DNA from 3 places in the Pseudomonas sp. WHRI 8519 genome. Region 1 is predicted to be linked to each of the others. Evidence: predicted binding sites of a transcription regulator. Region 1 holds the regulator's gene; each other region holds the start of a gene.
The links. The regulator sigma-54, encoded in region 1, starts transcription at its own class of promoters, with help from an activator protein. The targets are predictions, from matches to a motif close to ANTGGCATNNANNTTGCTNT.
Positions count from the first base shown of each region.

Region 2: glnA (type I glutamate--ammonia ligase) is a predicted target of sigma-54. The motif match lies at 2,687-2,706, and genes of this name have one in related genera.
Region 3: nirB (nitrite reductase large subunit NirB) is a predicted target of sigma-54. The motif match lies at 4,594-4,613, and genes of this name have one in related genera.

Region 1 covers NZ_CP167996.1:5,013,985-5,021,657, forward strand. Annotated here, with positions in the region: gene lptB (LPS export ABC transporter ATP-binding protein) at 1-477, shown strand, start outside; gene ABRP30_RS22910 (RNA polymerase factor sigma-54) at 650-2,143, shown strand; gene hpf (ribosome hibernation-promoting factor, HPF/YfiA family) at 2,223-2,531, shown strand; gene ptsN (PTS IIA-like nitrogen regulatory protein PtsN) at 2,543-3,022, shown strand; gene rapZ (RNase adapter RapZ) at 3,025-3,879, shown strand; gene ABRP30_RS22930 (HPr family phosphocarrier protein) at 3,900-4,172, shown strand; gene ABRP30_RS22935 (ZIP family metal transporter) at 4,277-5,170, opposite strand; gene ABRP30_RS22940 (superoxide dismutase) at 5,182-5,793, opposite strand; gene ABRP30_RS22945 (hypothetical protein) at 5,795-6,256, opposite strand; gene ABRP30_RS22950 (lyase family protein) at 6,284-7,660, opposite strand; gene ABRP30_RS22955 (FagA protein) at 7,653-7,673, opposite strand, start outside.
Region 2 covers NZ_CP167996.1:406,022-413,694, reverse strand. Annotated here, with positions in the region: gene typA (translational GTPase TypA) at 1-751, opposite strand, end outside; gene thiI (tRNA uracil 4-sulfurtransferase ThiI) at 878-2,332, opposite strand; gene glnA (type I glutamate--ammonia ligase) at 2,805-4,211, shown strand; gene ABRP30_RS01925 (chorismate mutase) at 4,362-4,904, shown strand; gene glnL (nitrogen regulation protein NR(II)) at 5,160-6,245, shown strand; gene ntrC (nitrogen regulation protein NR(I)) at 6,242-7,673, shown strand, end outside.
Region 3 covers NZ_CP167996.1:1,439,475-1,447,147, reverse strand. Annotated here, with positions in the region: gene ABRP30_RS06575 (hypothetical protein) at 1-435, shown strand, start outside; gene pcaQ (pca operon transcription factor PcaQ) at 498-1,430, opposite strand; gene nirD (nitrite reductase small subunit NirD) at 1,557-1,919, opposite strand; gene nirB (nitrite reductase large subunit NirB) at 1,919-4,471, opposite strand; gene ABRP30_RS06555 (bifunctional nitrate reductase/sulfite reductase flavoprotein subunit alpha) at 4,773-7,673, opposite strand, start outside.

The sequences.
Region 1 (7,673 bases):
CCGCAGGAAGCCTCGATCTTCCGCAAGCTGTCGGTGGCCGACAACATCATGGCCATCCTCGAGACCCGCAAGGAACTCGACCGCGAGGGTCGTCGCAAGGAGCTGGAGAGTCTGCTGCAGGAGTTCCACATCAGCCACATCCGCGACAACCTCGGCATGAGCCTTTCCGGCGGCGAGCGTCGCCGTGTCGAGATCGCACGCGCCCTGGCGACAGCCCCCAAGTTCATCCTGCTGGACGAACCCTTCGCTGGCGTCGACCCGATTTCGGTCGGTGACATCAAGCAGATCATCCACCACCTCAAGGCCAAGGGTATCGGTGTACTGATCACCGACCACAACGTGCGTGAAACCCTGGATATCTGTGAAACCGCCTACATCGTCAACGACGGGCAACTGATCGCCGAGGGCGACGCGCAGACCATCCTGGCCAACGAACTGGTCAAGGAAGTTTACCTGGGTCACGAGTTCCGGCTCTGATTCAGGACGCGCCTGGAGCACTGATTTAGCGCCTTGAATGGGCTTAAGTTGTTACAGTACTCTAGGCAAACGCTACAATTTAAGGCATAAAACTTGCTTGAAATTGGCGCTCCGGCGCCCTCGTGTAGTGGATGGCGCATGCGCGCCGGCGAACAAGGTATTAGCCCCTGCCATGAAACCATCGCTCGTCCTAAAAATGGGCCAGCAACTGACGATGACCCCGCAGTTGCAACAGGCCATCCGCCTACTCCAGCTCTCTACCCTGGACCTTCAGCAGGAAATCCAGGAAGCGCTGGAGTCCAATCCGATGCTCGAACGCCAGGAAGACGGCGAAGACTTCGACAACAGCGACCCGATGGCGGATAACGCCGAGAGCAAACCGGCCGCCGAAGCCCAGGACAACAGCTTTCAGGAAAGCACCGCCAGTGCCGAGAACCTGGAGGACGGTGAGTGGAACGAGCGCATCCCCAACGAGCTTCCGGTCGATACGGCCTGGGAAGACATCTACCAGACCAGCGCGAGCAGCCTGCCGAGCAACGATGACGACGAGTGGGACTTCACCACGCGCACATCCGCCGGCGAAAGCCTGCAAAGCCACCTGCTGTGGCAACTGAACCTGGCACCGATGTCCGATACCGACCGCCTGATCGCCGTCACCCTTATCGACAGCATCAACGGCCAGGGTTACCTGGAAGACACGATCGAAGAGATCTGCGCCGGTTTCGATCCGGAGCTGGACATCGAACTGGACGAAGTCGAAGCGGTACTGCACCGTATCCAGCAGTTCGAGCCAGCAGGTGTCGGCGCACGCAACCTGGGCGAGTGCCTGTTGCTGCAACTGCGCCAACTCCCGGCCAACACACCGTGGATGGCCGAGGCCAAACGCCTGGTCAGCGAGTTCATCGACCTGTTGGGCGGGCGCGACTACAGCCAGCTGATGCGCCGCATGAAGCTCAAGGAAGACGAACTGCGCCAGGTGATCGAGCTGGTTCAGAGCCTCAACCCGCGCCCAGGTTCGCAAATCGAGTCCAGTGAGCCGGAATACGTGGTGCCCGATGTAATCGTCCGCAAGGACAGTGATCGCTGGCTGGTCGAGCTGAACCAGGAAGCGATCCCGCGCCTGCGGGTCAATCCGCAATACGCCGGCTTCGTCCGCCGGGCCGACACCAGCGCCGACAACACCTTCATGCGCAATCAGTTGCAGGAAGCACGCTGGTTCATCAAGAGCCTGCAAAGCCGCAACGAAACGCTGATGAAAGTCGCCACGCAGATCGTCGAGCATCAGCGCGGCTTCCTCGACCACGGTGACGAGGCCATGAAACCGTTGGTGTTGCATGACATCGCCGAAGCCGTGGGCATGCACGAGTCGACCATCTCGCGGGTGACCACCCAGAAGTTCATGCACACCCCACGCGGCATCTACGAACTGAAATACTTTTTCTCCAGCCACGTCAGCACCTCCGAAGGCGGAGAATGCTCGTCCACGGCAATCCGCGCGATCATCAAGAAACTGGTTGCGGCGGAAAATCAGAAAAAGCCATTGAGTGACAGCAAGATCGCTGGTTTACTGGAGGCACAAGGCATCCAGGTAGCCCGTCGCACCGTCGCCAAGTACCGCGAGTCCCTCGGCATCGCACCGTCGAGTGAGCGCAAGCGACTGATGTAGCGCCTGAGATATGCCACAGCGTTTGTGGGGCAGGTGCAAGACCTGCCTCTTTATGCACGGGCAACAAAGGAGAAGCTGTATGCAAGTCAATATCAGTGGACAGCATGTAGAAGTCACCCAGCCGCTGCGCGATTACGTGCTTGAAAAGCTCGCCCGGGTGGAAAGTCACTTCGACAAGATCACTAACGTGCAGGTCATCATGAAGGTCGAGAAGCTGCAGCAGAAGGTCGAAGCGACCCTGCAGATTCCTGGCTCAGAAGTGGTTGCCAACGCCGAACACGAAGACATGTATGCAGCGATCGATGCCTTGGCCGACAAGCTCGACCGCCAACTGAAAAAACACAAGGAAAAACAGCAAAGTCTGCTGCAAGGTGCAGCTGCCCGCTGATCCCCTCATCCATGATCCGACTTGAAACCATCCTGACCCCCGACCGTTCCTTGGTGAACGTGTCGGGTGGCAGTAAGAAGCGCGCTTTGGAAAAAGTCGCCAACCTGATTGCCAATCAAAAAACCGAGCTGAAGATGCCCGAGCTGGAGATGCAAGACGTCTTCGAAAAGCTGATCGCTCGTGAAAAGCTCGGCTCCACAGGCTTCGGCAATGGGATCGCCATACCTCACTGCCGCCTCGCAGGCTGCACTTCGCCCGTTAGCGCACTGCTGCACCTGGATGCTCCGATCGACTATGACGCCATCGATGGCGCGCCTGTCGACCTGCTGTTCGTCCTGCTGGTGCCGGAGGCTGCCACCGACGCCCATCTGGAACTGCTGCGCCAGATCGCCAGCATGCTGGATCGCAAGGAAGTTCGCGAGCGCCTGCGTGCCGCCAACAGCAGCGAGGCCCTGTACCAGGTAGTCCTGGACGCACAGAACGAGCACTGAACATGCGCCTGATCATCGTCAGCGGCCGGTCCGGCTCCGGCAAGAGTACCGCCCTCGACGTGCTGGAAGACAACGGCTTTTACTGTATCGATAACCTCCCTGCCGGCTTGCTGCCGCAGTTGGCGGAAAACGCGTTGATCCATACAGAATTGCTGCAGCCGAAAGTGGCAGTGTCCATCGATGCCCGCAACCTGCCAAGCCACCTGTCACGCTTCCCCGAATTGCTCGCCGAAGCGCGTGGCCGGCATATCCAGTGCGATGTGCTGTTTCTCGATGCCGACGAGGACACGCTGCTCAAGCGCTTCTCCGAAACACGCCGGCGCCATCCGCTGACGAATGCGGATCGCTCACTGGCCGAAGCGATCCGCGTTGAAAGCGAATTGCTGGGGCCAATCTCCGATCTTGCCGACCTGAAGATCGACACCACCAGCCTCAACCTTTACCAGCTGCGCGACTCGATCAAGTTGCGCCTGCTCAATCAGCCTGAGCCGGGCACCGCATTCCTGGTCGAATCGTTCGGCTTCAAGCGTGGCATGCCGGTCGATGCAGACCTGGTTTTCGATGTGCGCTGCCTGCCGAACCCATACTGGAAGCCCGAACTGCGTGAGCATTCCGGCCTGGATCAGCCGGTTATCGATTACCTTGCCGCGCAGCCGGATGTCGAAGAGATGTTTACCGACATCTCGACCTACCTGCTCAAGTGGCTGCCCCGCTTCGCTGCCAGCAACCGCGCCTATGTCACCATCGCCATTGGCTGCACAGGCGGCCACCACCGCTCGGTGTACCTCACCGAGCGCCTCGGCCAACTGTTGCAACAGTCCCTGAAAAACGTCCAGGTCCGCCACCGCGACCTCTAGCCCACAGGATCAGCACCACGATGCCCGCCCGCGAAATCACCATCATCAACAAGCTGGGCCTGCATGCCCGGGCGGCCGCCAAGTTCGTCGGCGTGGCCGGGCGCTTCCCCTGCCAGGTGCGGGTGGGCCGCGCACCAGACAAGCTGGTGGACGGCAAGAGCATCATGGCCGTGATGATGTTGGCGGCAGGCAAAGGCACCCAGGTGCACCTGCACACTGAAGGCGAGCAGGACGACGACGCGCTGGAAGCGCTGGTAGCCCTGATCAACAACTACTTCGACGAAGGCGAATAAGCCGCTAACTCCAGGCTGGCCTCATCGCTGGCAAGCCGACGCCCTCATCGTGGACTGCCGATTCGGGGGGCCGGCTTACCGGTGACAGAGCAGTTGATGCCAATTCAAGACATCGCCGTGTCCATCACCATCATCAAGCAAAAACCGACGCACAGGCCGACGCTGGCCAAACGGTGATGCCCATTGCTGCGCGACTCGGGGATGATTTCCTGGGTCACCACCAGCAGCATGGCCCCGGCCGCACAGGCCAGGCCCAACGGTAACAGCAGCTCGGCGACATTCACCAGCCAGGCACAGACCACCGCTGCCAGTGGTTCCACCAACCCCGACGCCGCACCGATCAGAAACGCCTTGAACCGAGGCATCCCCGCCCCCGCCAGCACCAGCGCAATGACCAACCCTTCGGGAACATCCTGCAAGGCAATGCCCATGGCGAGGCTGTCAGCATCGGTCATGCCGCCACCGGCCGACACGCCGATGGCCATGCCTTCGGGGATGTTGTGAGCGATGATCGCGATCACGAACAGCCAGATCCGCGCTGCAATCACCGGTTGGTTCCCGGTGCCGACCAACGCCTCGGGCGAAGCACCGGACACTTTCAGATCGACGACGAACAGGCACATCGCACCGAACAACAGGCCGAAGCTGACCAGGCCACCCGCCCCCCAGGGGCTGAATCCGATGGACTGAGCGGCATCCAGGCCAGGAATGATCAGCGAGAACGCCGTCGCCGCCAGCATCACACCGGCACCGAAACCCAACAAGGTATCGGCCAGGGCCACCGGCATATTACGAATCACCAGCACCGGCACTGCGCCCAGCGCTGTTCCCAGCGCGCACACTGCGCCGCCCTCGAGGGCGCGCAACATGCGCGGATCCAGGTCCAGCCAGGCGATGCCCCGGGCCACCAGCAGGGCCGTGCCAACCAGGAGCAGCACAGTACCCAGTGCCAGCCGGAACAGGCGCACACTACTGACAGACATCACCTCTGAACGCATACCGGTCCGACTCATTGGCTGGCTTCGATATAACGACGTTCCACTTCGGCCCAGTCAATTACGTTGTAGAAAGCCCCAATGTATTCCGGGCGACGGTTCTGGTACTTCAAGTAGTAGGCATGCTCCCACACATCCAGGCCGAGGATCGGTGTGTTGCCATGCATCAGCGGGCTGTCCTGGTTGCCGCTGCTCTCCACCACGAGTTTCTGTTCACCATTCACGCTGAGCCAGGCCCAGCCGCTGCCGAAGCGGGTCAGCGCGGCTTTGGTGAAGGCCTCCTTGAACGCCTCGAAACCACCCAGCTCAGCCTCGATGGCCTTGGCCACCAAGCCCTGTGGCTGGCCGCCGCCCTTGGGCGACATGACTTTCCAGAACAGCGAATGGTTGGCGTGACCACCGCCATGGTTGGTCACCGCCCCTCGCAGGTTTTCCGGTAGCTGTTTGACCGCAGCAACCAGCTTCTCAACCGGCCAGTCAGCCCACTGGGTACCTTCGACCGCAGCATTGAGGCCGTTGACGTAAGTCTGGTGGTGCTTGGTGTGGTGTATCTCCATGGTCTGGGTATCGATATGCGGTTCCAGCGCATCGTAGGCATAGGGCAAAGCAGGCAAGGTATGAGACATATCAATGGATTCCGTAAGCGGGGGTTGGGGGCGGCAGGTCCGTCTGGGCAGCCAGTCCACTGGCCAAGGGCGAACGGCGATAGAGCAGGCGCTCGGCGCGCGGGTACTGCCCGTACTCGGCAATGAAGCTCAGCAATTGGGTGTAGGTGCGCCCGCTGTGGCGCAGCGCGGCATCACGCAGCGCCTGCGGCAGGCGCGCTTCCTGGCTGGCCTGGAGCAGACGCTGGTGAATGGCGCACAGGTAGTCGGCGCTCTCATGCGGCTGGTTCAGGCGCAGGTGCAGGTCGGCCAGGTTGTGGTGGGCAATGACCAAAGCGGCCACTGCTTCGTCGACGTCATGCCAGCGCTCGAACAGCACCTGGGCCAGCGCCAGGGCTTGCAGGTACAGTTCCCGGGCATCGACCAGCTCGCCCTGGTCGAACAGCCGGTTGGCGGCCTCGGTGGTTCGTTTCCAGTGCTGCATGACAGGCCTCCTGGGCGCTGACGCGGGTCAGATGCCCCCAGCGGTGAGTTTTTCCGGGTCCAGCAGCGCTTCGAGCTGATCGCGCGACAGGTCGGTATGCTCCAGCGCCACGTCGATGATCGGCCGGCCCTGCTTGTACGCGGTCTTGGCGATCTCGGCGGCCTTGAGGTAGCCGATGATCGGGTTCAGGGCGGTGACCAGGATCGGGTTGCGTGCCAGGGCTTCCTTGAGCTTGCCCTCATTGACCTTGAAGCTGGCGATGGCCTGGTCGGCCAGCAGGCGGCTGGCGTTGGCCATCAGCTCGATGCTCTCCAGCAGGTTGCGGGCTATCACCGGCAGCATCACGTTGAGTTCGAAGTTGCCCGACTGGCCGGCAATGGCGATGGTCGCGTCGTTGCCGATCACCTGGGCGGCGACCATGGCGGTGGCTTCCGGGATAACCGGGTTGACCTTGCCCGGCATGATCGAGGAGCCAGGCTGCAGGGCTTGGAGTTCGATCTCACCGAGGCCTGCGAGCGGCCCGGAATTCATCCAGCGCAGGTCGTTGGCGATTTTCATCAGTGCCACGGCAGTGGTTTTGAGCTGGCCGGACAGCGCCACCGCGGTGTCCTGGGAGCCGATCAGGGCGAACAGGTTCTGGCCGGGGGTGAACTCGACCTGGGTGAGGCCGCTCAGCTGGCGAGCGAAGCCTACGGCGAATTGCGGGTGGGCGTTGATCCCGGTGCCCACGGCAGTGCCACCCTGGGCCAGGGCCTGCAGGCACGGCAGGGTCGCTTCGATATGCGCCTTGGCGCCATTGATCTGGGCCGCCCAGCCATCGAGCACCTGGCTCATGCGCACCGGCATGGCATCCATCAGGTGGGTACGGCCAGTCTTCACGTACTGATGCACTTGCACCGACTTGGCCTCGATCACCTGAACCAGGTGAGCCAGGGCGGGCAGCAACTGCTCATGCAGCGCCAGTGCAGCGCTGACGTGAATGGTGGTCGGGATGATGTCGTTGCTGCTCTGGCCGCAGTTGACATGGTCGTTGGCATTGACCGGCTCACCGAGCAGGCGGCTGGCCAGCGTGGCGATCACCTCGTTGGCATTCATGTTCGAGCTGGTGCCGGAGCCGGTCTGGTACACGTCCACCGGGAAGTGCTGGATGAAGTCTTCGGCGAGCAGTTGCTCGACCGCCTTGACGATGGCTTGGCCCTGGGCGGCAGAAATCTGCTCCAGCTCGATGTTGGCCTTGGCGGCAGCCGCCTTGGCCAACAGCAGGGCACGAATGAACTGGGCCGGCATACGCTGGCCGCTGATCGGGAAGTTGTCGACCGCGCGCTGGGTCTGGGCGCCATACAGGGCCTGGGCCGGCACCTGCAATTCACCCATGCTGTCACGCTCGATACGGGTATCACTCATCATCAGATCCTTG
Region 2 (7,673 bases), 1.5 Mb from region 1:
TACGGCCGTTACGCTTCTTGCCGTTGGTGTCGATGGCGACGACCGGGGTGTTCGGCTTCACGCGGCCACGGGCGATACGGCCAACGCCGATGACACCCAGGAAGCTGTTGTAGTCCAGTGCCGAGATCTGCATCTGGAACGGGCCTTCACGGTCAACGTCCGGCGCGGGTACGTTGTCGACGATCGACTGGTACAGCGGGGTCATGTCTTCGGCCATGGCGGTGTGGTCCAGGCCGGCAATGCCGTTCAGGGCCGAGGCGTAGACCACTTTGAAGTCCAGCTGCTCGTCGGTTGCACCGAGGTTGTCGAACAGGTCGAAGATCTGGTCCAGAACCCAGTCAGGACGTGCGCCCGGACGGTCGACCTTGTTGATCACGACGATCGGCTTGAGGCCGGCTTCGAAGGCCTTCTTGGTCACGAAGCGGGTTTGCGGCATAGGGCCGTCCTGGGCGTCGACCAGCAGCAGCACGGAGTCGACCATGGACATTACACGCTCAACCTCGCCACCGAAGTCGGCGTGGCCGGGGGTGTCGACGATGTTGATGTGGTAGCCGTTCCAGTTGATGGCGGTGTTTTTCGCCAGAATGGTAATGCCACGCTCTTTTTCCTGGTCGTTGGAGTCCATCACGCGCTCGTCGTTGAGCTCGTTACGTTCCAGGGTGCCGGACTGACGCAGGAGTTTGTCGACCAGGGTGGTTTTACCATGGTCAACGTGGGCGATGATGGCGATGTTACGCAGATTTTCGATCACAACTGTATCTCGATCAGAGGATTCGGTTGCCGCCAGTCTAGGCGGCCAATATGAAGGTAAAAGGCTCAGCGGGCCCGGCGGTCGGGAGGGCGATGGCGGATGCTGCCGCCATACAGCCCTGGGGTCTTATGCCGGACGATAAACACGCACATTGGCATGTCCCTCACTGAGCAGGTGGTGTGCGTGCAATCGGCTCATCACACCTTTGTCGCAATACAGCAAGTACTGGCGGGTTTCATCCAGCTGCTTGAACTTGCTGTTGATCGCGTAGAACGGCATCACCTGAACTTCGATACCCTCGAGCACCAAAGGCTCGTCTTCCTGGGCGTCAGGGTGGCGGATGTCGATCACGATCTGGCCTGGCAATGCTTCGCTGACTTCCTCGATTTCCACGTCCTTGCCCAGCTCGTCGATCACGTGGTCGATCGAGATGAACTTGGCACGTTCGAGGGCGCGCTCCAGCACGGCCATGTCGAACTGCTTCTCTTCATGCTCCATGCGGTGACGCTTGGCATGGGTGGTGGGGTTCACCGAGATCACGCCGCAATATTCAGGCATGTGCTTGGCGAAGTCGGCGGTGCCGATTTCGTTGGCCAGGTCGATGATGTCCTGCTTGTGGCTGGCCAGCAACGGGCGCAGCACCAGCTTGTCGGTGGCCGAGTCGATGATCGACAGGTTTGGCAGCGTCTGGCTGGACACCTGGGAGATCGCCTCGCCGGTGACCAGCGCATCGATTTCCAGACGATCGGCCATGCGCGCAGCGCCGCGCAGCATCATGCGCTTGAGGGTCACGCCCATGTAGCTGTTGTCGACCTTGTTGAGGATCTCGCCGACCACTTCTTCGAACGGCACGCTGATGAACAGTACGCGCTGGCTGCTGCCGTACTTTTTCCACAGGTAGTGGGCCACTTCCATCACGCCCAGTTCGTGGGCCCGGCCGCCGAGGTTGAAGAAGCAGAAATGGGTCATCAGGCCGCGGCGCATCATCTGGTAGGCCGCCACGGTGGAGTCGAAACCGCCGGACATCAGGACCAGGGTCTGCTCCAGGGCCCCCAGCGGGTAGCCGCCGATGCCTTGATGCTGATTGTGGATCACGTACAGGCGCTGGTTGCGGATTTCGATGCGCACCGTCACTTCAGGCTGCTTGAGCTCGATGCCGGCGGCGCCGCACTGCTGGCGCAGCTGGCTACCCACGTAACGGTCGACGTCCATCGAGGTGAAGTCATGGTGGCCGCCCCGCTTGCAGCGCACGGCGAAATACTTGCCGGCCAGCAAGTGACCGAAGTGCTGCTTGCACTTGGCGACGATATCGTCGAAGTCACCGAGCGGGTATTCCTCTACCTGCAGGAAGTGGGTGATCCCCGGGGTGCAGGTGAGGCGCTCGATCATCTCGCGCTGGACTTTTTCGTCTTCGACGCGGGTGACCACTTCGAGGTTGTCCCAGACACCATCGACCGCGAGCTCAGGGTCGAGGTCCTTGAGCACGTTGCGGATGTTCTTGCCGAGCTGGCGGATGAAGCGCTTGCGCACCGGCCGGCTCTTGATGGTGATTTCTGGGAAGACTTTGACGATAAGTTTCATTGGTTAACAGCGCGCGCAGGGCCTGCCGAAAAATGAGGGGCGCGAATTATATCGGAAATTGCTCAGGATTTGACCAACTTTTGTACAGAAGGTCGGATTTATATTGCCGGTACTGGCCTCATCGCCGGCAAGCCAGCGCCTGGGGGACATCGGCAGGCCTCACGACCGGCGCCTTATCTGTGCGAGCAGGCGCGCCGGCGATGAAGCCCCTAAAGGAAGCACACGGCCCCAACCGTGCACGCAATTGGTGCGCCAGTAACAAAAACCGCATCGTAAGGGTGCGCTTTTCCCCGACAACCCGGCCTCAAATGCCCGTAAACGCCCCTTTTTATCCCGGCCTCGCCATTTTCGGGCACTGGCATGCAATTTGCTCCCTTGTGAGGCAGGTAAGCTTGGCCGACTATCCGCGCCCGGCAACACCCTTTTTTCCAGGGCAGCGGCCCACCGCGCTCTAGACCATCCGGAGGACAACATGTCGAAGTCGGTTCAACTCATCAAAGATCATGACGTCAAGTGGATTGATCTGCGTTTCACGGACACCAAAGGCACTCAGCATCACGTGACCATGCCAGCGCGTGATGGCCTGGACGAAGACTTCTTCGAAGTCGGCAAGATGTTCGACGGTTCCTCCATTGCTGGCTGGAAAGGCATCGAAGCCTCCGACATGATCCTGATGCCGGTTGACGAGACCGCCGTCCTGGACCCGTTCACCGAAGAGCCGACCCTGATCATCACCTGCGACATCGTCGACCCTTCGAGCATGCAGGGCTACGATCGCGACCCACGCGCAATCGCCAAACGCGCTGAAGAGTACCTCAAGAGCACCGGCATTGGTGACACCGTCTTCGCCGGCCCAGAGCCTGAGTTCTTCATCTTCGACGAAGTGAAGTTCCAGTCGGACATCTCCGGCTCGATGTTCAAGATCTTCTCCGAGCAAGGCTCGTGGATGACTGGCGCTGACGTGGAAGGCGGCAACAAAGGCCACCGTCCAGGCGTCAAAGGTGGCTACTTCCCAGTTCCGCCGTTCGACCACGACCACGAAATCCGTACTGCCATGTGCAACGCACTGGAAGAAATGGGCCAGACCGTTGAAGTTCACCACCATGAAGTGGCGACTGCCGGCCAGAACGAAATCGGCGTCAAGTTCAACACCCTGGTGAAGAAAGCTGACGAAGTACAGGCCCTGAAGTATGTCGTGCACAACGTTGCCGACGCATACGGCCGTACCGCCACCTTCATGCCGAAGCCACTGTACGGCGACAACGGCTCGGGCATGCACGTGCACATGTCGATCTGGAAAGAAGGCAAGAACACCTTCGCCGGTGAAGGCTATGCCGGTCTGTCCGAAACTGCCCTGTACTTCATCGGCGGTATCATCAAGCACGGTAAGGCACTGAACGGCTTCACCAACCCGTCGACCAACTCCTACAAGCGTCTGGTTCCAGGCTTCGAAGCCCCGGTAATGCTGGCCTACTCGGCACGCAACCGTTCGGCCTCGATCCGCATTCCTTACGTCGGCAGCCCTAAAGCCCGCCGTATCGAAGCGCGCTTCCCGGACCCATCGGCCAACCCGTACCTGGCTTTCGCCGCCCTGCTGATGGCTGGCCTGGACGGTATCCAGAACAAGATTCACCCAGGCGATGCTGCCGACAAGAACCTGTACGACCTGCCGCCTGAAGAGGCGAAAGATATCCCGCAAGTTTGCGGCAGCCTGAAAGAAGCGCTGGAAGAGCTGGATAAAGGCCGTGCGTTCCTGACCAAGGGCGGCGTGTTCTCCGACGACTTCATCGATGCCTTCATCGAGCTGAAGTCCGAAGAAGAGATCAAAGTCCGTACCTTCGTGCACCCGCTGGAATACGAGCTGTACTACAGCTGCTGATCTGATCGGCGCCTGGCGTCGATGAAATCACCGAAAACGGCCTTCTTCTGAAGGCCGTTTTTGTTTTTCGACTGCCCGAATCGGACGCATCCTACAAGCAGAACTCGCCATCCAAATCCACAATCAGGTCTCCATCCACAGGAGATCACCATGCAACGCGCCACCTTTGTGCTCGCCATCACCTTCGGCCTTCTCGGCTGCCAGGCATCATCACCTTCTGAGCCAGAATTCCAGCCCTTGCTTTCCAGTATCGAGCAGCGCCTGGACCTGGCCACCTCGGTAGCGGTACACAAATGGGACCACCACCTGCCCGTGGAGGCCCCCGAACGCGAGCGGCAGGTGCTGTCAGGTGTCCAACAGATGGCACCGGACTACGACCTGAGCCCTGAGCGCGCCGCTGCGTTCTTCGCTGACCAGATCGAAGCCAACAAGCTGATCCAGTACACCCTGCGCGATCGCTGGGCAATGCTAGGGCAACGCCCGCCGGCTAAACCGCTCGACCTTGCCAACCAGATTCGCCCCCGCCTGGACCAACTCCAGGCGACGCTCCTGTTCGAACTGGCCCGGTTTGACCAGCAACGCTACCCAGACTGCAGGCATGAACTCGCCCGCGCCTTGGCGCGACGCACCAACGACCCTTTACGCCACCAGGCGCTGGTGCGCGCCACCTCACAGCTGTGTGTCGAACACTAGCCACGGCTATGCTCTATATTGGTGCGCAATGACACGCATTGCGCCGCCGATCACACCAAAACAGGTCACGTGAAACGGTAAATCAGAGTCTTCTGTTCCGAATAAGCGCAATTACAGGTCTTTATCAGAGAATTCCGCTTCTTTTCGGAGCCTTGGTTTGTTTCTTGCATTTTCCAGGCATCAGCGGATCCATAGCGCGCTCGTCCTTGGCCCGACCAAGGACCCGCCAGCGCCAAAAGAGGTCAACGACGCCTTATGACCATCAGCGATGCACAGCACCGTCTGCTACTGGACAACCTGACCACAGCTACGCTCCTGCTCAACGCCGAGCTGCGCCTGGAGTACATGAACCCGGCTGCGGAAATGCTCCTGGCCGTGAGTGGCCAGCGCAGCCATGGGCAGTTCATCAGTGAACTGTTCACCGAATCGTCCGAGGCGCTCAACTCGCTGCGCCAGGCGGTCGAACAGGCGCACCCGTTCACCAAGCGCGAAGCCCAACTGACCTCGCTGACCGGGCAGACCATCACGGTCGACTATGCCGTGACGCCCATCTTGCACCAGGGCAACACCCTGCTGCTGCTGGAGGTACACCCGCGTGACCGCCTGCTGCGCATCACCAAGGAAGAAGCCCAGCTGAGCAAGCAGGAAACCACCAAGATGCTGGTCCGCGGCCTCGCCCACGAGATCAAGAACCCGCTGGGCGGCATCCGTGGCGCGGCGCAACTGCTGGCCCGGGAATTGCCCGAAGATGGCCTGCGCGACTACACCAACGTGATCATCGAAGAGGCCGATCGCCTGCGCAACCTGGTCGACCGCATGCTCGGTTCGAACAAGCTGCCATCGCTGGCCATGACCAACATTCACGAAGTCCTTGAGCGGGTCTGCAGCCTGGTCGACGCAGAAAGCCAAGGATGCATCACTTTGGTGCGTGACTATGACCCGAGCCTGCCGGACGTACTGATCGACCGCGAGCAAATGATCCAGGCGGTGCTGAATATCGTGCGCAACGCGATGCAGGCGATCAGCTCGCAGAACGAGTTGCGCCTGGGCCGCATCACCCTGCGCAGCCGCGCGATGCGCCAGTTCACCATCGGCCATGTGCGCCACCGCCTGGTGGCCCGCGTCGAGATCATCGATAACGGCCCCGGCATCCCCAGTGAACTGCAAGACACGCTCTTCTATCCCATGGTCAGTGGCCGCCCGGACGGTACCGGGTTGGGCTTGGCCATTACCCAGAACATCATCAGCCAGCACCAGGGCCTGATCGAGTGTGAAAGCCACGCCGGCCACACGGCCTTTTCGATCTTCCTGCCACTGGAACAAGGAGCCACCGCCTCATGAGCCGAAGTGAAACCGTATGGATCGTCGACGATGATCGCTCCATCCGCTGGGTCCTGGAAAAAGCCCTGCAACAGGAGGGTATGACCACCCAGAGCTTCGACAGCGCCGATGGGGTGATGGGCCGCCTGGCCCGGCAACAGCCGGACGTGATCATTTCCGACATTCGCATGCCGGGCGCCAGCGGCCTCGACCTGCTGGCACAGATTCGCGACCAACACCCGCGTCTGCCGGTCATCATCATGACCGCCCATTCCGACTTGGACAGCGCAGTCGCGTCGTACCAGGGCGGTGCTTTCGAGTACCTGCCCAAACCGTTCGACGTCGATGAGGCGGTCTCGCTGGTCAAGCGCGCCAACCAGCATGCGCAGGAACAGCAAGGCCTCGATGTGCCCCAGGCCCTGGCTCGTACCCCGGAAATCATCGGTGAAGCTCCGGCGATGCAGGAGGTGTTCCGTGCCATTGGTCGGCTGAGCCACTCCAACATCACCGTACTGATCAACGGCGAGTCCGGTACCGGCAAGGAGCTGGTGGCGCACGCCCTGCACCGCCACAGTCCGCGGGCTGCCTCACCGTTCATTGCCTTGAACATGGCCGCCATTCCCAAGGACCTGATGGAGTCGGAGCTGTTCGGCCACGAAAAAGGCGCCTTCACCGGCGCGGCCAACTTGCGACGCGGCCGCTTCGAGCAAGCGGACGGCGGCACCTTGTTCCTCGACGAAATCGGAGACATGCCTGCCGATACCCAGACACGCCTGCTGCGCGTGCTGGCCGATGGCGAGTTCTACCGTGTGGGCGGCCATGTGCCCGTGAAGGTCGATGTGCGAATCATCGCTGCGACCCATCAAAATCTCGAGTCACTGGTACAGGCTGGCAAGTTCCGTGAAGACTTGTTCCATCGCCTGAACGTAATCCGTATTCATATCCCGCGCCTGGCCGACCGCCGCGAGGACATCCCAGCACTGGCCCGCCACTTCCTGGGCCGCGCGGCTCAGGAGCTGGCCGTCGAGCCGAAGCTGCTCAAGCCGGAAACCGAAGAATTCATCCGCAACCTGCCATGGCCTGGCAACGTCCGCCAGCTGGAAAACACCTGCCGCTGGATCACCGTCATGGCGTCCAGCCGTGAAGTGCTGGTCGGCGACCTGCCACCCGAGCTGCTCAACCTCCCGCAGGACGCGGCACCGGTGACCAACTGGGAGCAGGCGCTGCGCCAATGGGCCGACCAGGCCTTGGCCCGAGGGCAATCCAACCTGCTCGACAGCGCCGTGCCCAGCTTCGAACGGATCATGATCGAGACAGCGCTCAAGCACACTGCCGGGCGTCGCCGGGATGCCGCAGTGCTGCTGGGGTGGGGGCGCAATACCCTGACCCGCAAGATCAAGGAGCTGGGGATGAACGTCGATGGCGGGGATGACGATGAGGGCGATGATC
Region 3 (7,673 bases), 2.5 Mb from region 1:
GTCGCCAAGCGAATCACATTTTACGGGGAACTGTTCGACGTCGCTGAAAATATCAGCTACCCGACCGTTTACCGCATCGACTACTCGGGGGCGCCGGCCAGGGAGTTCAACGGCGGCGAAGCGTTGGTATTTGACAAGCCGGGCGGTTGGTTCGCCGGCGTAGAAACTGCCGGTGGCCTGGTGGGTTACGGTCATTTCTACGATTATATGCTTGCCTTCAGCTTGACCTCCGAGGGCACGTTCGACACCCGCTTCGTCCCGCCCTTCGGCTACGGCCAGTTCGGCGCAAAAGTACCAGAGGACGGCTTCTATGCCTCTGGATCGACGGTCTCGCTCGATGCAGGCAACCAGCGCTTGTTGATCAATGGCCGTGACGATGAGATCCGCGGCTCGACTGTTCCCTGTGTGGCAGCGGTGGCCTTGCCAAGCGCTTGACAGCAGTTGAGCATCAAGCCCACGAGCGTTCCTCGGCCAGGAACGCTCGGCTACGACGAAGCTTACGGGTACGACCGCTCGCGATATTGCCCCGCCACTTCCCGCAATACATCGCACACCCACTGCCCGGGCAGGCTCAGCGCCAAGGCGGCATTGCGGCAGATACCCACCGACCCACCCGGTTCCCGCACCCCTAGGTCGAGCTCGGCCAGTTCGCCGCGGCGCAGGTCGAGCAGCACCGCATCACGCGGCGCCACCCACACGGCGTCACTGCCTAGCAGGTAGCGGCGGCTCAAGGCCAGTGAGAGGGTCTCCAGGCGCTGGGCCGGCAGTTGAATGCCGCATTGCACGAACAGGCTGTCGGCGTGCTGGCGAATGGTCGTGCCCGGTGGCGGGAGCACCAGCGGGTATCGGCTGACGCGGGCTCGGTCTACTTGCGTGCTGGCCAGCAATGGGTGGCCGGGGCGCACGACCAAAGCCATCGACTCGCTGTACAGGTGTTCGAACGACAAACCCTGGATCTGCGGGCTGTCGGTCATGCGCCCCACCACCAATTCCAGTTCCCCCAGGCGCAACTGCCCGAGCAACTGTGCACTGGCCCCGGTCACCACGCTGATCAGCAACGCCTCGTGGCGTTGGTGCAGCCGGCACAGCACTTCGGGCATCAGCAGGCCTTCGACCGTGGACAGCACGCCGATGCGCACCTGCGACGGTGCCCGCGCTTCACCGCGCAAGCTGCTCACGCCGTCGCGCAGGGCCTGCACGCTGGGCCCGGCGTAATGCATGAAACGGGTGCCGGCCGGGGTCAGCTCGACCCCTTGGCGGCTGCGCTCGAAAAGTCGCGTTTCGAGCAGGTCCTCAAGCTCCTTGAGGGTCTTGGAAATCGCAGGCTGGCTGATCGCCAGAATGTCGGCGGCCCTGGCCAGGCTGCCCTGCCGGGCAATCTCCAGAAAGCACAGCAGGTGGCGGTACTTGATGCGGGTGTCGAGGTTCATGCGCCAAGCTTACCGCATCGCCACCGGTGGCGTACCCAGGGTTCCTCGCCCCGGTCTTTAGAAGTCGCAATCGGCGGCGCCCGCGCTATCGCTTGTTCAGAAGCACACGCAGAACCAGAGCCGGGATCAGGCCAGCGCCACTTCCACTGCCTCCCCGTTCAGCCGTACCGGCCAAACACGTAAGTGCTGGCTGGCATCTTCCAGACAGGCCCCGCTGTGCAGGCTGAAGTGCTGCTTGTACAGCGGGGCTGCCACCACCAGCTCACCCTGCAGGCTGCCCACCAGCCCGCGGCCAATGATGTTGGCCCCCGAGCGTGGGTCGCGGTTGTCCACCGCGTACAGGCTCTGCGCCTGCCCCGGCAGGTAGAACAGGGCGACCTGGATGCCATCGAGCCAGACCACCACACCGGAGTCGGCGACCAGGTCAGCGGTGTGGCACACCGCTTGCCAGTTGGGTTGCTTTGCCACAGCAGCATTGGACAGGTTCATCAGACAGCCTCCTCGACGGTAGGGATCAGGTGCAGGGGTGCAGCGGGGCGACGTTGTTCACGCTCGCGGACGAAGTGCACGTCCGGGTCGGCGCGTCGATCGTTGACGAAGGTACGGAAGCGCTTGAGCTTTTCCGGATCGTTGAGGGCATTGGCCCATTCGCACTCGTACTGCTCGACCACATGCTGCATCTGCGCTTCCAGCTCGGCAGCCAGGCCCAGGCGGTCTTCGAGGATCACCTGCTTGAGGTAGTCCAGGCCGCCGTCCAGGCTTTCACGCCACACCGACGTGCGCTGCAGCTTGTCGGCGGTGCGGATGTAGAACATCAGCACGCGGTCGATCAGGCGTACCAGGGTCTCGTCGTCCAGGTCGGTAGCGAACAGCTCGGCATGGCGTGGGCGCATGCCGCCATTGCCGCAGATGTAGAGGTTCCAGCCTTTGTCGGTGGCGATCACGCCGATGTCCTTGCTTTGCGCCTCGGCGCATTCGCGGGTGCAGCCAGAAACCGCGAACTTGAGCTTGTGCGGGCTGCGCAGGCCCTTGTAGCGGGCCTCCAGGCGCAGCGCCATGGCGACGCTGTCCTGCACACCGTAGCGGCACCAGGTGCTGCCTACGCAGGACTTCACCGTGCGGGTCGATTTGCCGTAGGCGTGGCCAGTCTCGAAGCCGGCCTCGATCAGCTCGCCCCAGATCAGCGGCAGCTCGTGCAACTGGGCGCCGAACAGGTCGATGCGTTGGCCGCCGGTGATCTTGGTGTAAAGGTCGTACTTCTTGGCCACCTGACCGATCACGATCAGTTTGTCCGGGGTGATTTCGCCGCCGGGAATGCGCGGCACCACCGAATAGGTACCGTTTTTCTGCATGTTGGCCATGAAGGTGTCGTTGGTGTCCTGCAGCGGCACCAGGGCAGGGTCCATGATCGGTTGGTTCCAGCACGAAGCGAGGATGTTGCCCACCGCCGGCTTGCAGATGTCGCAGCCGACATGGCCCTGGCCATGGCGCGCCAGCAAATCATTGAAGGTGCGTATGCCACCCACCCGCACCAGCCCGTACAGCTCCTGCCGGGTGTAGGCGAAGTGCTCGCACAGGCGCTTGTCCACGGCCACGCCACGGGCGGTGAGTTCATGCTCGAACACTTGCTTGAGCAGCGCCGCGCAGCCGCCACAGCCGGTGGCAGCCTTGGTGCAGCCCTTTACCGCAGCCAGGTCGGCGCAACCACTGTCAATCGCTGCGCAGACTGCGCCCTTGCTGACGTTGTGGCACGAGCAGAGGGTCGCGCTGTCAGGCAGCGCATCGGCGCCCAGGGCTGGTACGCCGCCGCTTTGCGGCAGGATCAAGGCCGCCGGGTCGGCAGGCAAGGCGATGCCGTTCTGGGCGTATTGCAGCAATGTATCGTAGTAGCTGTTGTCGCCCACCAGCACGGCACCGAGTACGTGCTTGCCGCTGGCATCGACCACCAGCCGGCGATAGGCGGCATTGGCCTCGTCGATGAAGCGGTAGCTGCGCGAGCCCGGCGTGGCGCCATGAGCATCGCCGATGGAGCCGACATCGACGCCCAGCAGCTTGAGCTTGGTCGACATGTCGGCCCCGGTGAATTCCTCAGCCGCTTCGCCCAACAACAGCGCCGCGACGTTGCGCGCCATGCTGTAGCCCGGCGCAACCAGGCCGAACACGCTGCCGTTCCACGAGGCGCATTCACCGATGGCGAAGATCCGGGGGTCGCTGGAGCGGCAGTGGTTGTCGACCACCACCCCGCCGCGGGCGGCGATCTCCAGGCCGCAGGCACGGCCCAGGGCATCCTGCGGGCGGATACCGGCAGAGAACACCACCAGGTCGGTTTCCAGGTGTTCGCCACCGTCGAAATTCATCCGATAGCGGTAGACCTCACCGTCGCTGATCGACTGGGTGGCGCGCGACAGGTGCACGCCTACGCCCAGCGCTTGGATCTGCGCCTTGAGCGCGGCGCCGCCTTCAGCATCCAGTTGCACCGGCATCAGCCGTGGCGCGAACTCCACCACGTGCGCTTCCAGGCCCAGGGACTTGAGGGCATTGGCCGCCTCAAGGCCCAGCAGCCCGCCGCCCACCACCACGCCACGGGTGGCATCGACGGCTGCGGCGCGTATCGCGTCGAGATCGTCGAGGGTGCGATAGACCAGGCGGGCGTTGCCGCTGGAGCCCTCGATTGGGGGCACGAAGGGGTAAGAGCCGGTGGCCAGGACCAGATGGTCGTACCCGTAGCGGCCTTCGGCGGTCACCACTTCACAGCGCTCGCGGTCGATCTGCAGCACCGCTTCACCCAGGTGCAGGTGCACCCCGTTGGCGCCATAGAAACCCTGCTCGCACAGGGCCAGGGTTTCGGCACAGCTGCCGCTGAAGTATTCAGACAGGTGCACGCGGTCGTAGGCGCGCTGGCGCTCCTCGCCGAACACGCGCAACTCGAAGCGCGCCAGCGCGCCGCGTTCGACCAGTTGCTCGACGCAATGGTGGCCCACCATGCCGTTGCCGACGATGACCAGTCGCTCTCGTTGCCCGCTGCTCGCTGTTGCCTTCATAAGCCGATCCTCGATCAAAAAAAAGCGCCTGGAGCCGAAGCTCCAGGCGCCTTTGCCTGTATTCATCACGGAGTGCCCCCGGTTGATCGCCGTTGATCAGTGGGGCTTGTTGTGCTGGAGATAAAGCAGGGAATGTGCCAGTTACCTCGCCTGTCGCGGCCCTCTCGCCGGCAACCCGGCGCATACAGGGGCTTCGCTGGCATTTGGCCCTGTGCTGCAGGAGTGAAAGCCGGCTTACCGACCTTCGAGCCAACCCGAACCACGCACATTCACGGTGCATTGCTCCCCATCCTGGAGCACTTCAATACACATCCCGGCGATAACGCCTGGCCTTGCTCAAGGCCTGCATATAGGCATCGGCATCCACACCACCGTGCTCGGCAATGATCTCGCGCAGCACTGCATCCACATCCTTGGCCATGCGCTGAGCATCACCGCACACATAGAAGTAGGCCCCCGCCTCCAGCCACTGCCACACCTGCGCACCCTGCTCACGCATCCGCTGCTGCACATAGATCTTTTCTGCCTGATCGCGGGAGAACGCGGTGTCCAGGCGCAGGTGGCCGCTGGCCTGCCAGGCCTGCAACTGCGCCTGGTAATAAAAATCCGTGGCTGCACATTGCTCGCCGAAGAACAGCCAGTTATGCCCTTTTGCCCCCCGCGCCTCACGCTCTTCGAGAAACGCACGAAACGGCGCGATGCCTGTACCGGGGCCCACCATGATCAGCGGCACGTCATCGTCTTCAGGCAGGTGGAAATGCCGGGATGCCTGGGGAAAGATCGCCACTTTCACAGCCTGCCCCCGGTCAGCGAGGAAGCTCGAACTCACCCCTTTTCGCTGGCCATAACGCACGGTAGAGACGGTCAGATGCACCTGGCCGGGGTGGGCCAATGGGCTGGAACTGATCGAGTACAGGCGCGGTTGCAGGGGTTTGAGCAACTCGAGCCAGGTTGCCAACGGCAGGTCTTGTGGAAACGCGCGCAGCACGTCGGCCAACTGCCGGCCCCATAGCCAATCCTGCAGGGCTGCCGTGCGTTCAGGGTGCAACAGGTGCCGGAGGTCTTCAGCCTGCTGGCTGAAGACCTGCAGTTGCTGAGGGGTGACCCTGGCAATTTCCAGGTGCGACGCCAAGGCCTGGGCCAACGGCATGGGCGGCTGGCCCTTGAGGTCGACCAGGGCCTGGCCGTCCTGCTGCATGAGCGCCAACAACTCCTCCACCAGCGCCGGGCAGTTGCGGGGCCACACGCCCAGCGCATCGCCCACCGCGTAGGTGAAGCCGCTGCCGGGAAGCTCGAACACCAGCTGGCGGGTTTCCTTGCTTGAACCGGGGCCACTGAGCAGGGTGTTTTCCAGCAGCGTCGCCGCCCACGGCCGTTGCTTGCTGTACGGCGCAGCGGCGTCGGCCTGATTGACCGGGCGCGCCACGGCAGCGCTGCCCAGCTGGGGCAACAGCGCGTCGAGCCAAGTGGCAAAGGCCTCATCGAAATCCGGTTCACAGTCGACCCGCGGCAGCAGGCGGCGCCCCCCAAGTTCGGCCAGGCGCTGATCGAGCTTGCGACCAAAGCCGCAGAACTGGGCGTAACTGGAGTCGCCAAGGGCCAGCACCGCATAAGGCAGCTCAGCGCAGTGGGCGCCCTCCTCGCTTTGCAGCGCCCGCCAGAACCCGGTGGCGCTGTCCGGCGCATCACCATCGCCAAAGGTGCTGGCAATCAGCAGCACACTCGCCGCGCCTTGCAACTGGCTTGGGCTGATCGCCTCCATGCAACTGAGCTGCACCTGCAGCCCTGCGCCGCGCAAACGCTCTGCGCAGCGCTCGGCCAGCGCCTCGCCGTTGCCGGTTTGCGAGGCCCACAGCACCTGATGCCGGGCCGTGGCGGGGAGCAGCGCCGCTGCTGCCGGCTGCTGGGCGTACAGGCCGGCCAGCAGCCCATCCACGAACGACCGGCGCGAGGCCGCCAAGGGCGCACTGGCCGGCAAACGGGGAACCCCTTCGGCTCGCGCCTGGTCCAGGCCGAGCAGAAAGCCCTGCAGGTAATGGCGTTCGTCTTCGGCCAGTACGGGGGCTGGGAGGGTGTCCAGACCAAGCAGGCGAGAGAGGATCGCGGTCGGCATACGGGCAGGCTCCGGTGCATGGGTGGTGGTGCCAAGGTCCAGGGCATCGATGCGTTCTCCAGCAACCCGCTCGAGGGCCACGGCGCAGTGCTTGAGGGCAGGCTGCAGCGACAGCGGATCGACCGCATCGCAGGTCACGGCATTGATTGCCAGTTGCTCGCCGATCACATCGTTCCAATGGAATGGCGCGAAGCAATTGCCCGGCATGACCCGGTCGCTGACCCGCGCCGGCAGCACGGCCTGGCCCCGGCGCGAGCGGATCGCCACCTGGTCCCGGCCCTGGATGCCCAGCCGGGCGGCATCCTCGGGATGCAGCTCGACGAAGGGGCCGGGCTCCAGCCTGTTCAGGGCCGGCACCTTGCCGGTCTTGGTCAGGGTGTGCCATTGGTGTTGCACGCGCCCGGTATTGAGCACCAGTGGGTAGTCGGCGTCGGGCAGCTCCGGCGCGGGCAGCCAGGGCCGGGCGAAGAAGCGGGCCCTGCCACTGGCGGTGGGGAACACCGGGGCAGCGCATGCGCCGTCGTCGATGTAACGCACCGGGCTGCGGTCGTCCACGCGGCCGGGCGGGCAAGGCCACTGGTACGGCTTGTCGCGCAGTTGCGGGTAGCCCACCCCACGCAGGTCGTAGCCGGTGAGCGGGTTGTAGAAACGACGGATTTCGTCGTACACCGCTTCAGCGTCGGCGTAGTCGAAGGCTTCGGCGTACCCCATGGCACAGGCGACCCGGGCGATGATCTGCCAGTCCGGCAAGCTCTGGCCCGGTGCCGGCACGGCGCGAGGCATCAGTGTGAGGTTGCGTTCGCTATTGATCATCACACCCTCGCCTTCAGCCCAGAGTGCCGCGGGCAGAAGAATGTCGGCGTATGGGTTGGTTTCGGTGTCGAGAAAGGCATCCTGGGTGATCACAAGCTGCGCCTGGCGCAGGCCATCGATCACCTGCTGGCGGTTGGCGACGCTGGCCACCGGGTTGCTGCAGATGATCCAGCAGGCTTTCACTTCGCCGGTTTTCATCTGCTCGAACAGGGCTACCGTGCCCTCGCCGCTTTCTGCCCGCAGGCTGCCGGGTGCCAGGCCCCATTGCGCTTCGAC